Regions from separate parts of the Acidovorax sp. JHL-9 genome, predicted to be linked through region 2. Evidence: predicted binding sites of a transcription regulator. Region 2 holds the regulator's gene; the other holds the start of a gene.
What was found. Region 2 encodes FNR, which switches genes on or off when oxygen is low (the NO sensors DNR and NnrR bind a similar motif). Its sites were predicted from a motif close to TTGATNNNNATCAA; they were not measured.

Region 1: a site for FNR is predicted at 3,193-3,206, ahead of cobA (uroporphyrinogen-III C-methyltransferase). Genes of this name have one in related genera too.

What each region holds. Positions count from the first base shown of each region.
Region 1 covers NZ_AUEX01000012.1:11,541-16,658, reverse strand. The annotation lists gene K225_RS0109520 (Lrp/AsnC family transcriptional regulator) at 1-433, opposite strand, end outside; gene K225_RS0109515 (Lrp/AsnC family transcriptional regulator) at 417-1,433, opposite strand; gene K225_RS0109510 (cytochrome D1 domain-containing protein) at 1,532-2,740, opposite strand; gene K225_RS0109505 (cytochrome c) at 2,737-3,159, opposite strand; gene cobA (uroporphyrinogen-III C-methyltransferase) at 3,281-4,207, shown strand; gene K225_RS21655 (hypothetical protein) at 4,302-4,481, opposite strand; gene K225_RS0109490 (DSD1 family PLP-dependent enzyme) at 4,503-5,118, opposite strand, start outside.
Region 2 covers NZ_AUEX01000008.1:56,657-61,774, reverse strand. The annotation lists gene ccoP (cytochrome-c oxidase, cbb3-type subunit III) at 1-578, shown strand, start outside; gene ccoG (cytochrome c oxidase accessory protein CcoG) at 649-2,094, shown strand; gene K225_RS0106645 (FixH family protein) at 2,169-2,441, shown strand; gene K225_RS0106640 (hypothetical protein) at 2,499-2,792, shown strand; gene fnr (fumarate/nitrate reduction transcriptional regulator Fnr) at 2,814-3,536, opposite strand; gene hemN (oxygen-independent coproporphyrinogen III oxidase) at 3,727-5,109, shown strand.

The DNA of each region.
Region 1 (5,118 bases), on a different contig from region 2:
TGAGTTCGACGAAGAACTCGCGCTCCTTGGGGAAGGCCAGCACGGGCAAGCCGGTCTCGGCCTCGATGCGCTCAATGGCGGCCGCGCACCGCGCCGGTGTTTCGGTGCCAAGCACGAACCACATGTTCAGCGCATGGTCGCGCCGGTAGTTGTGCGCGATCTCGGGGTGGGCGTTGACCTGCGCCGTGACGGCATCAAAGCGCTCCTCGGGCACGGCCATGGCGGCGAGCACGAACAGGCCGCCGGCGCGCTCGATCTGGAACAGCGGGCCGAAGCGCGTGAGCATGCCGCTCTCCAGCAGTGCAGCAAGCCGACCGATCACGTAGGCCTCGGTCCAGCCGAACTCGGCGGCCACGTCGGCGAACGGCCGCTCGGTCAGCGGCAGTTCGCCGTGCAGGCGTTCCAGCAGGCGGGCATCATCCGGCGAGAGCATCGAGCACCTCCGGGGCGGTGGCTGCGGGCAGGGCACGAAAGCGCCGCGGGCCGGTCTGCTTGAAGCGCCGGCACGAGAACAGCACCTCGTGCGGGTACGGCGCCAGGCCTACGTCGGCGATGGCGCGCGCGAGCACTTCGTGCACGGCGGCACGGTCGCGGCCATGCACCATGCAGTACAGGTTGTAGGGCCAGCCCTCGGCGCGCTCGCGCCGGTAGGCCAGCGTCACGCCGGGCTCGCGTGCCAGTGCTTCGCCAAAGGCATCGACCTGCGCGTCGGGGAGGTTGAACACGGTCATGGCGTTGGCGTCGAAACCCAGCTCGTGGTGGCGCACGATGGCGCCGATGCGCCGCAGCGTGCCTTCGTCCAGCCACTGCTGCAGCGTCTGCAGCACGGATTCGGGCGTGCGGCCCAGCGCCTGCGCCCAGGTGTCGTAGGGGCGTGGCGTGAGCGGCAGTCCGTCTTCGAGCAGGGCCGCCAGCGGGCGGTCGGCCTCGGCCACCGGCTGGGCCGCGCGCGCGGCCGCCATGGGGGTCGGGGCGGTGCGTTCGCGCAGATCAAAGCCCAGGTCGATGCGGTAGGCGCGCAGCATGCGCAGCTGCAGCGCGATCAATCCCGTGGTTTCTTCGAGCGATTGCATGGCCGCGCGCACGGCGGCGTCGTCCTGCCCGGTCATCACGAACCAGAGGTTGTAGTGGTGCTCGCGCTGGTAGTTGTGGTTCACGCCCGGGTGGCTGGAAACCACGGCGGCCACGGCATCGAGCCGCTCGGGCGGCACGGCCATGGCGGCCAGCAGCGCGGCGCCACCGGCGTTGCCCGCGAACACGCCACCGATGCGGCTCAAGGCCCCCTCGCCTTGCAGCCGGGCGTAGCCCGCCAGGACTTCGTCGGGGGCCATGCCCAGGCTGGTGGCAATGTGCGCGAAGGGCTCGCGCACCAGCGGAAAATCGCGCTGCCAGGGGTTGAGCAGGGCCAGGCGCAGGTCAGTATTCAGAAGCATACCGTCCATCCGCTGTGTTGCGATTTGCCCGTCGGCCATGAAACTGGCGCGGCCCAGGCCAGCGGACGCCGCGCAGCCGCTCAGGGGGGTGGTCCATGTCAAAACCCAAGCCGCGCAGCGCGCGAGGTGAAGAAGATGCCGCTCGGTGAATCGATCGACAGGGTGGCCTGGGTGGCAAAGCTCTGGGTGTCGATCACGCTCACGCGGTGGTCGTCGCGCGCGCTGATCCAGACCGATTCGCCGCGCGGCGTGAATTCCATGTGCAGCACGGCCTTGCCGGGCTCCAGGGTACGCACGATGGACTGCGTGGTGGTGTCGATGACCTGCACGCGGTGGTAGTCGGGCACCGAGAAATTGACCCACACCTGGCGGCCGTCGGGCCGGGCCATCACGAACACGGGCTGGCCCGCCACCGGGATGCGGCCCACTTCCTGCCAGGTGTCGGTGTCCACCACCAGCACCTCGTGGCGGCCGATGGCAGGCAGGTAGGCGCGGCGCCCGGCCACGGCCCAGCCGCGCAGGTGCGGCATCTTGTAGACCGGCAGCGGCTCCTGGCCCCGGCCGTAACCGGCCAGGATGCGGCGCGCGCGGGGTTTCTCTTCCCACAGATCCACCATGGCCAGGCCGTCCTCGCCGAACAGGCCCGCGATGTAGTGGCGGCCATTGGGCGTGACCAGCGCGTCGTAGGGCTGGCGGCCGATGTCGGGCAGCTTGGTGGTGACGGGGCGCGCCGGGTCGGACAGGTCGGTGATCCAGATCGCGTTGGCGTCGAACAGGCTGTAGGCAAAGCGCCGGCCCGGCAGATCGACCAGGCCGACCACGCGCGAGAGCTGGCCGTTCTCGTATGCGGCCGGAATGTCGGCCACCAGCTCCAGCGTGGCGGCGTTGAAGGCCTTGATGCCGCCGGGCGTGTAGTTCTGCGCCACCACCAGGCTGCCGTCGGCGCTGATGGCGCCGCCAATCGAGTTGCCCGCCTGCATCACCCGCGCCGTCATGCGCTGCGTCAGCAAGTCAACCTTGGTGAGCGCGCCGTCGCGCCCGAAAACATAGGCGTAGCGGCCGTCGCGCGAGAACACCACCGAGGCGTGCGAGAGGTCGCCCAGGCCGCTCACCTGGGCCAGCAGCGCGCGCTGGCTGGTGTCGACGATGGCCAGGGTGCCGGTGGCGCGCGCCACCACCACACCCAGGTCGCCCGTGCCGCGCAAGGGCAGGTCGGCGGGGGCGCCGGAAGCCCCGGCAACGCTGGCGCAGCCGCTCAGCAGCAGCGGGGTGGCGCCCAGAAGGCTCAGGCAGTGGCGGCGTTTCATGGACGGTCTTTCACAGATTCGGGAAACCCGGCGAACAGTTGCTGGGCAATCCACCGGGCATCGGTTTCGCTGAGCATGGCTTTCCAGGGCGCCATGGGCGTGCCGGGGCGGCCGTAGTAGATGGTCGCGACGATGGACTCGAACGGCTTGTCGGCCAGGGCTTCGCGGGTGAGCGCGGGGCCCAGGCCGCCGGTCAGGCGCAGGCCGTGGCACGAGCCGCAGTCCTGGCGCACCATGCGCACCAGCTCTTGCTGGCGTGGCGTGGTGGGTGGGGCGGGTTGGGCATGGAGTCCGGCGGTACCGGCCAGCAAGGCCAGCCAGATGCCGAGCCGGGGCAGGCCCCGCAGGGAGCTGCCGGCCTTGGGTGAGGTGCCCGCCTGCGCAAGGCGGGGCGACTGCGGCGCGTTCTTGTCGTGCATGGCCCAATATCGCTGGATTTGCCGCTATCGTCCTTGATGTGCATCAAGGACGGCAGCCCCTGGCGTTTTGACAATCGAGCCATTGCCCTACAACCGTGCCCCGTTCCACATGGAAACCCCGATGGATACCGCCTGCCCCACTTCGCTGCCCCCCCACGACAGCACTCCCGCCGCCCTTTCGGTCGGTCCTTCCAACCGGCTGGCGCCTTCCGCGTGGGGGCGAGTGACCCTGGTGGGCGCCGGGCCCGGCGATGCCGAACTGCTCACGCTCAAGGCGGCCCGCGCGCTGGCCAGCGCGGACCTGGTGCTGTATGACCATCTCGTGTCCGATGACGTGCTGCAGCATGTGGCACCCGGCGCCGAGCGGATCTACGTGGGCAAGCAAAGCCGCAACCACACCCTGCCGCAGGAAGGCATCATCGATCTGATGGTGCGGCTGGCGCAAAGCGGCCGGTCCCTCGTGCGGCTCAAGGGGGGCGACCCCTACATCTTCGGGCGCGGCGGCGAGGAAGCCCAGGCGCTGGCCGCTCTGGGCATTGCCTGCGACACCGTGCCCGGCATCAGCGCGGCGCAGGGCGCCGCGGCGGCCACCGGCATCCCCCTCACGCACCGCGACCATTCCGCCATGCTGGTGCTTGCCACGGGCCACCTGCAGGGCGAAGAGGGCGAGCGCACCGTTGCGCTGGACTGGGTGGCACTGGCGCGGCCCCACCAGACCGTGGTGATCTACATGGGCGTGGGCACCTTGCCCACCATCTGCGCCCAGCTCATCGCCCATGGCCTGCCGGCCAGCACGCCCGCGGCCATGGTCGAACGCGCCACATTGCCCGGCCAGCGCAGCATCGTGGGCACGCTGCAAACCTTGCCCGAGCTCAGTGTGGCCCATGGCGTGCACCCGCCTGCGCTGATCATGATTGGTGAAACGGTGGCGCTGCAGGCGCACATCGGATCGCCCATCGGGGTGTTCACCGGCTTGCCGGTGGCGCCCGGCACTGCGCCTGACCTGGCACTGCCTGATCAGCCTGCCCGGGTCGCCGCAGCGGGGTGATGGTCGGGCGCTGCGGGGAGGGCCGCCGCGCACTCGGGTGCGCCAGCCCTTGGCGCGGCGTCGGCCGCCCGCCTCTATCATCAGCGCCAGCAGCTCAAACAGCGCCGTGTAGATGCCGATGCGCAGCAGCCGCGTGAACCCCAAGGCGGATGCTGCTGACCGCGTCGGCCAGGTGGTAGGTGTTGCGCTGGCGCCGGATGCCGACGGCCAGCTCGATGGCGATCAGCAAAAAGAATGCCGCGCGTGGCGAGAACGATGATCTGGCTGGGCTCATGCCGCCGCATGCTGGCCCCAATCAGGTCAAGGCACCTCTGGCATCAACCCTGATGATGCGTTCCACCGCGCCCGCGGCCAGCCCGCCGCGTACGCCGATCAAGAAGTCATGCAGGTTCACCGTGGGGTCGCAGTGCCCAGGCACCAGCCACAGCATCTGGCCCAGCGCGGGCAGCCGGGCCTGGGGGCTGTCGGCATACAGCAAGCCGTGCTCGTCGCCGCCATTGGCATAGCGCAGGGCGCGCCCGGGCGGCAGCAGGGCCACGGTGGGTAGGCCCGAGTCGATGGCGTGGCTTTTGTGCCCCGCGTCGCACACGGCATGGCTGTCGCACGCCGAGATGACCTGCGTTTTGACGAAAAGTGCCTGCTCGAATGCGGGCTGGGCCGGCTCGCGTTCGTTGCGTGCGTAGTCGGCGTCCATGAACAGGAACGAGCCCGCCTGCAGCTCGCCATACACCCCACTGGCCGCTTCGTGCACCAGCGTGCCGGTGCCCGAGCCGGTGACCAGTGGCACCGGCAGCCCGGCGGCGGTGAGGAGGTCGCGCGTGTGGCGCGCGGCCTGCACGGCCGCCGCGATGGCGTCGCGCCGCTCGGCCGCGCCGTGCAGGTGCTGGGCGCGGCCATGGTAGGCATGCAGG
Region 2 (5,118 bases):
TGTATGCGCGTTTTGCTTCCATGAAGCCTGAAGACGTGGCCGTGGATCCGCAGGCCCATGCGATCGGCGAGCGCTTGTTCATGAACAACTGCGCCCAGTGCCACGGTTCCGACGCCCGCGGCAGCAAGGGCTTTCCCAATCTGGCAGATGCTGACTGGCTGCATGGTGGCACCCCTGAAAAGATCCGCGAGACGCTGCAGAAGGGGCGCATCGGCAATATGCCTCCCATGGCCGCCGCAGTGGGTTCGCCGGAAGATGTGCGCAATCTGTCGCACTATGTGCTGAGCCTGTCTGGCAGCCCGCATGATTCGCTGCGGGCATCGCTGGGCAAGACCAAGTTCGTGGCGTGCGCTGCCTGCCACGGCAACGACGGCAAGGGTAACCAGGCTTTGGGCGCCCCCAACCTCACGGACGACATCTGGTTGCATGGATGGGGCGAAGCAGCCATCACCGCCATGATCAACAATGGCAAGGTGAACGAGATGCCCGCACAGGCCGACAAGCTGACCGAGGCGCAAATCGGGGTGCTGGCATCGTATGTGTGGGGCTTGTCCAACAAGCCTGCCGCAGCCCGATGAACTCGGGGTGGCTCCAGTTCCGACTGGGGCTGCTTTGCAGTGCTAGTTATCCGCTTCCATAGTCCGCACCATGAAATCATCCGACAAGGCGCCGCGCAAGGTCATTCCCATCGCGGCGGCCACGCCCGAGCCGTCGGCGGAGGGTGAACTTGTCTCCCTTTACGAGGCCCAGAAAAAAATTTACCCACGATCGATCAGTGGGTTCTTTGCGCGTTGGCGTTGGGTCATGGTGTTTCTCACGCAGCTCGTTTTCTATGGGCTGCCCTGGCTGGAGTGGGGCCAGCGCCAAATGGTGCTGTTTGATCTCGGTGCCCGTCGGTTCTATATTTTTGGGTTGGTCCTGTACCCACAGGATTTCATCTATCTCACGGGTTTGCTGATTATTTCAGCGCTCTCGCTGTTTCTGTTCACTGCGGTTGCGGGTCGTCTGTGGTGTGGCTTTGCCTGTCCACAGACGGTCTATACCGAGATATTCATGTGGATAGAGCACAAGATCGAAGGCGATCGCAGTGCGCGACTGCGATTGGATGCCGGTCCCTGGACCTTTGAGAAGATTCGCAAGAAATTCTTGAAGCAGACGGTCTGGGTTGCTGTTTCCCTCTGGACGGGTTTCACTTTTGTCGGGTATTTCGTGCCGATTCGGGAACTGGGTCCCGAGTTGTTGGCTTTTGCTGGCACCTGGCAGATTTTCTGGGTGTTTTTCTACAGCTTGGCCACCTATGGCAATGCTGGCTTCCTTCGGGAGCAGGTATGCAAATACATGTGCCCCTATGCGCGTTTCCAGAGCGCAATGTTCGATCGCGATACCCTCATCGTGACCTATGACGAAGCCCGCGGCGAGCCGCGCGGGCCCAGGGTCAAGACGGTGGACTACAAGGCCAAGGGCCTGGGCGAATGCATCGACTGCACCCTGTGTGTACAAGTGTGTCCCGTGGGCATCGACATCCGCAAGGGTTTGCAATATGAATGCATTGGCTGCGGTCTTTGCGTGGATGCCTGCAATACCGTGATGGACAAGATGCATTACCCCAGAGGCTTGATAAGGTATTCGACCCAGAATGGTGTTCTGCATCGCTGGAGCCAGTCGCAAATCTTGCGCCATGTCTTGCGCCCTCGCGTGCTCATCTACACCGCGGTTCTGGTGGCTTTGTGTGTGGGCATGCTGGCCAGCCTGAGCACGCGCACCCCCCTGAAGGTGGACATCGTGCGTGACCGTGCCGCCTTGTCCCGCATTGTTGCGGGGGGCAAGCTTGAAAATGTCTATCGACTGCAGATCATGAATGCCACAGAGGCCGCACAGCGCTACCGCATTACTGCGAGCGGGCTGGATGGCTTGGAAGTGGCTTCGGAGCAGGAGGTGGACATTGGTGCTGCAGAATCCCGTTGGGTCGCGGTGCGACTGCAGATACCGTATGGATCTGCGGCCCCTGGTTCCCATGCGATTCATTTCGATATATCTGCACTGGAAAGCGGCGGCAAAGTGACTGAGAAATCCATATTCCTGGTGCCACGCTGAGTCAATTGAGTGAAGGTCACGCTGTGCGCTGCATGGCGTCTTGTGGCCTGTATGCTGATACCTGAGGAGCTTCCATGCCAACCAGCCCCGTTATTACTCCCGGACCCCAGCCATGGTGGAAGTTTGGGCATGTCTGGCTGGTGATTGCCGGACCGGTCATTGTGGTGATCGCCGGCTTCATTACGCTGTGGCTTGCCGTGAGTCGGCCGGACCCCGTCGTCGAGGAGGACTATTACCGCAAAGGGATTGAGATCAACCAGACGCTGGCACAGCCAGAGAAAAGTTTGGCCCCTGCGCTCAAGGGCCGCAACCATGCGGCGACACCTGCCGTAGATCAGCCTCGCTGAACGAGAGTCCCAACTGGTCGCATACAAACGCTCCCCGCAACCCCGAGGAAACACACGATGTGGACACAACGCCTGATGTGGATTGCATGGCCCGCTTTTCTGGTGGCCGGGATCCTGGAAATGCTGGTTTTCGCCATGGTGGATCCACAGGATCTTCATTGGCTCGGTCAACCATTGACGCTGTCCCGCCAGGGGGTCTATACCCTTGCGTTCTTTGCGTTCTGGATCATTACCATGGCTGCCAGCGCGCTGACAACGCTGCTCTCCATGTCACCCTTTGAACTCAACCGCTGCCCCGTGCCTCCGGATGCCCGACCGGACGATTGCCACAAGGCATCGTCATGCCCGTGACGGCCCATACCTGAACAGCGATCAGTGACAAGCCTGCTGGTTGTTGACAATACGCTTGAGTGCCTCGGTGTCCAGAATGCGGACATGGCGCTGTTTGACTTCTACCGTGCCATCTTCCACAAACTTCGAGAACGTGCGGCTGACTGTCTCCAGCTTGAGTCCAAGGTAACTGCCGATTTCTTCCCGTGTCATTCGCAATACCAGTTCGGACTGCGAGAACCCGCGGGCATGCAGGCGTTGCACCAGGTTGAGCAGGAACGCGGCCAGGCGCTCTTCTGCGCGCATGCTGCCCAGCAAAAGCATCACACCGTGTTCACGAACGATTTCCCGGCTCATGATCTTGTGAACGTGGTGTTGCAACGCCGTGACTTCGCGCGATAGTTCTTCGATGCGATCAAAGGGCATGACACACACTTCGGCATCTTCGAGGGCGACTGCATCACAGGTGTGATGGTCGTTGACGATGCCATCGAGTCCAATGATTTCACCCGCCATCTGAAAGCCTGTGACCTGGTCGCGCCCATCTTCGGTAGCGACGCAGGTCTTGAAAAAACCAGTGCGAATGGCATAGAGAGAAGTGAACGACTCTCCATTGCGAAAGAGCGTACCTCCCCGCTTGATTTTTCGCCGCACTGCCACGATATCGTCAATGCGTTGCAACTGCTGCTCGTTCAGGCCTACGGGCATGCACAGTTCTCGCAGGTTACAGTTGGAGCAGGCGACTTTGATGGTTTGCGGGTTCATGGGCACTGGGACCTGGACAGGTCAGGGTAATTGGCTTGTATCTGCTGGGACTCCATTGTCCCGTGGTGCACGCGTGGCGGCTGACTTGAATCAAATTGTCCCCCCTGTACCCATTCGTCTTCTTGATTAAGGTCAAGGACGTGGGCCAAAGGGTACGGCACAGTACCGATGCACGCAAGGATATTTTCCCATGACCGCTGTTACCCCAGAACTTCTGCGCCGTTTTGACATTCCAGGACCGCGCTATACCTCCTACCCCACGGCTGACCGGTTTGTGGAGGCTTTTGGGCAAGAGGACTATGTGTTGGCACTGTCACAGCGCCGGCTTGGTGCTACGGCCATGGCACTGCCGTTGTCGCTGTATGTCCACATTCCGTTTTGCGAATCGTTGTGCTACTACTGTGCCTGCAACAAGATCATCACCAAGCACCATGACCGTGCCGACGTGTATTTGCGCTACCTCAGCCGCGAGATTGATCTGCACACGGCCCACTGCGGCACCGGACAGGTGGTCAGCCAGTTGCACCTCGGGGGCGGCACGCCGACCTTCCTTTCGGACGACGGGCTGCGCCAGCTCATGGCAACGCTGCGGCGCAGTTTCACCTTTGCGCCGGGTGGTGAGTATTCCATCGAGGTGGATCCTCGCACGGTCACTTCGGAGCGGCTGGCGGTGCTGGCGGAGCTCGGCTTCAATCGATTGAGCTTCGGGGTGCAGGATTTTGATGCCGAGGTTCAGAAGGCCGTGCACCGCATTCAGCCCGCAGAGCAGGTGTTTGCATTGGTGGAAGCGTCTCGTGCGCTGGGCTTTGAGTCGGTCAATGTGGATTTGATTTACGGGCTGCCGCGCCAGACACCCGAGTCGTTTGATCGCACGCTGGCACAGGTGGCCCAGTTGCGCCCCGACCGAATCGCTTTGTATGCCTACGCCCATTTGCCCGATCGTTTCAAGCCGCAGCGGCGCATCATCTCGACAGAATTGCCCGCTGCATCCGCCAAGGTGACCATGCTTTCGCGTTCGCTGGACGCGTTCATTGATGCCGGTTACGTCTATGTAGGCATGGACCACTTTGCCTTGCCTACGGATGCGTTGGCGGTTGCCAAGCGGCAGGGGCGCCTGCACCGCAATTTTCAGGGCTACAGCACCCAGCCCGACTGCGATCTCATCGCCCTGGGCGTATCCGCGATCGGCCGGGTGGGCGCGACCTACAGCCAGAACGCCAAGTCGCTGGAGGAGTACTACGACCATCTGGATCAGGGGCGGCTGCCCGTGGTGCGGGGGTTGGCGCTGAATCGTGATGACCTGGTGCGCAGGGCCGTCATCATGGCGCTGATGTGCCAGGGCGAGGTGTTGTTTGAGCCCATGGATCAAGCTTGGCTCATTGATTTTCGGAAGTATTTCGCGCCGGAACTGGAGCAGTTGGAGTCCATGACCGAGCAGGGACTCGTTACGTTGACTGCCGAGGGTGTCAAGGTAACGCCCATGGGCTGGTTCTTTGTGCGCGGCATTGCCATGGTGTTTGACCGCTATTTGCAGGCTGACCGCAATCGGGCCCGGTTTTCGCGCATCATCTGATACCCATCA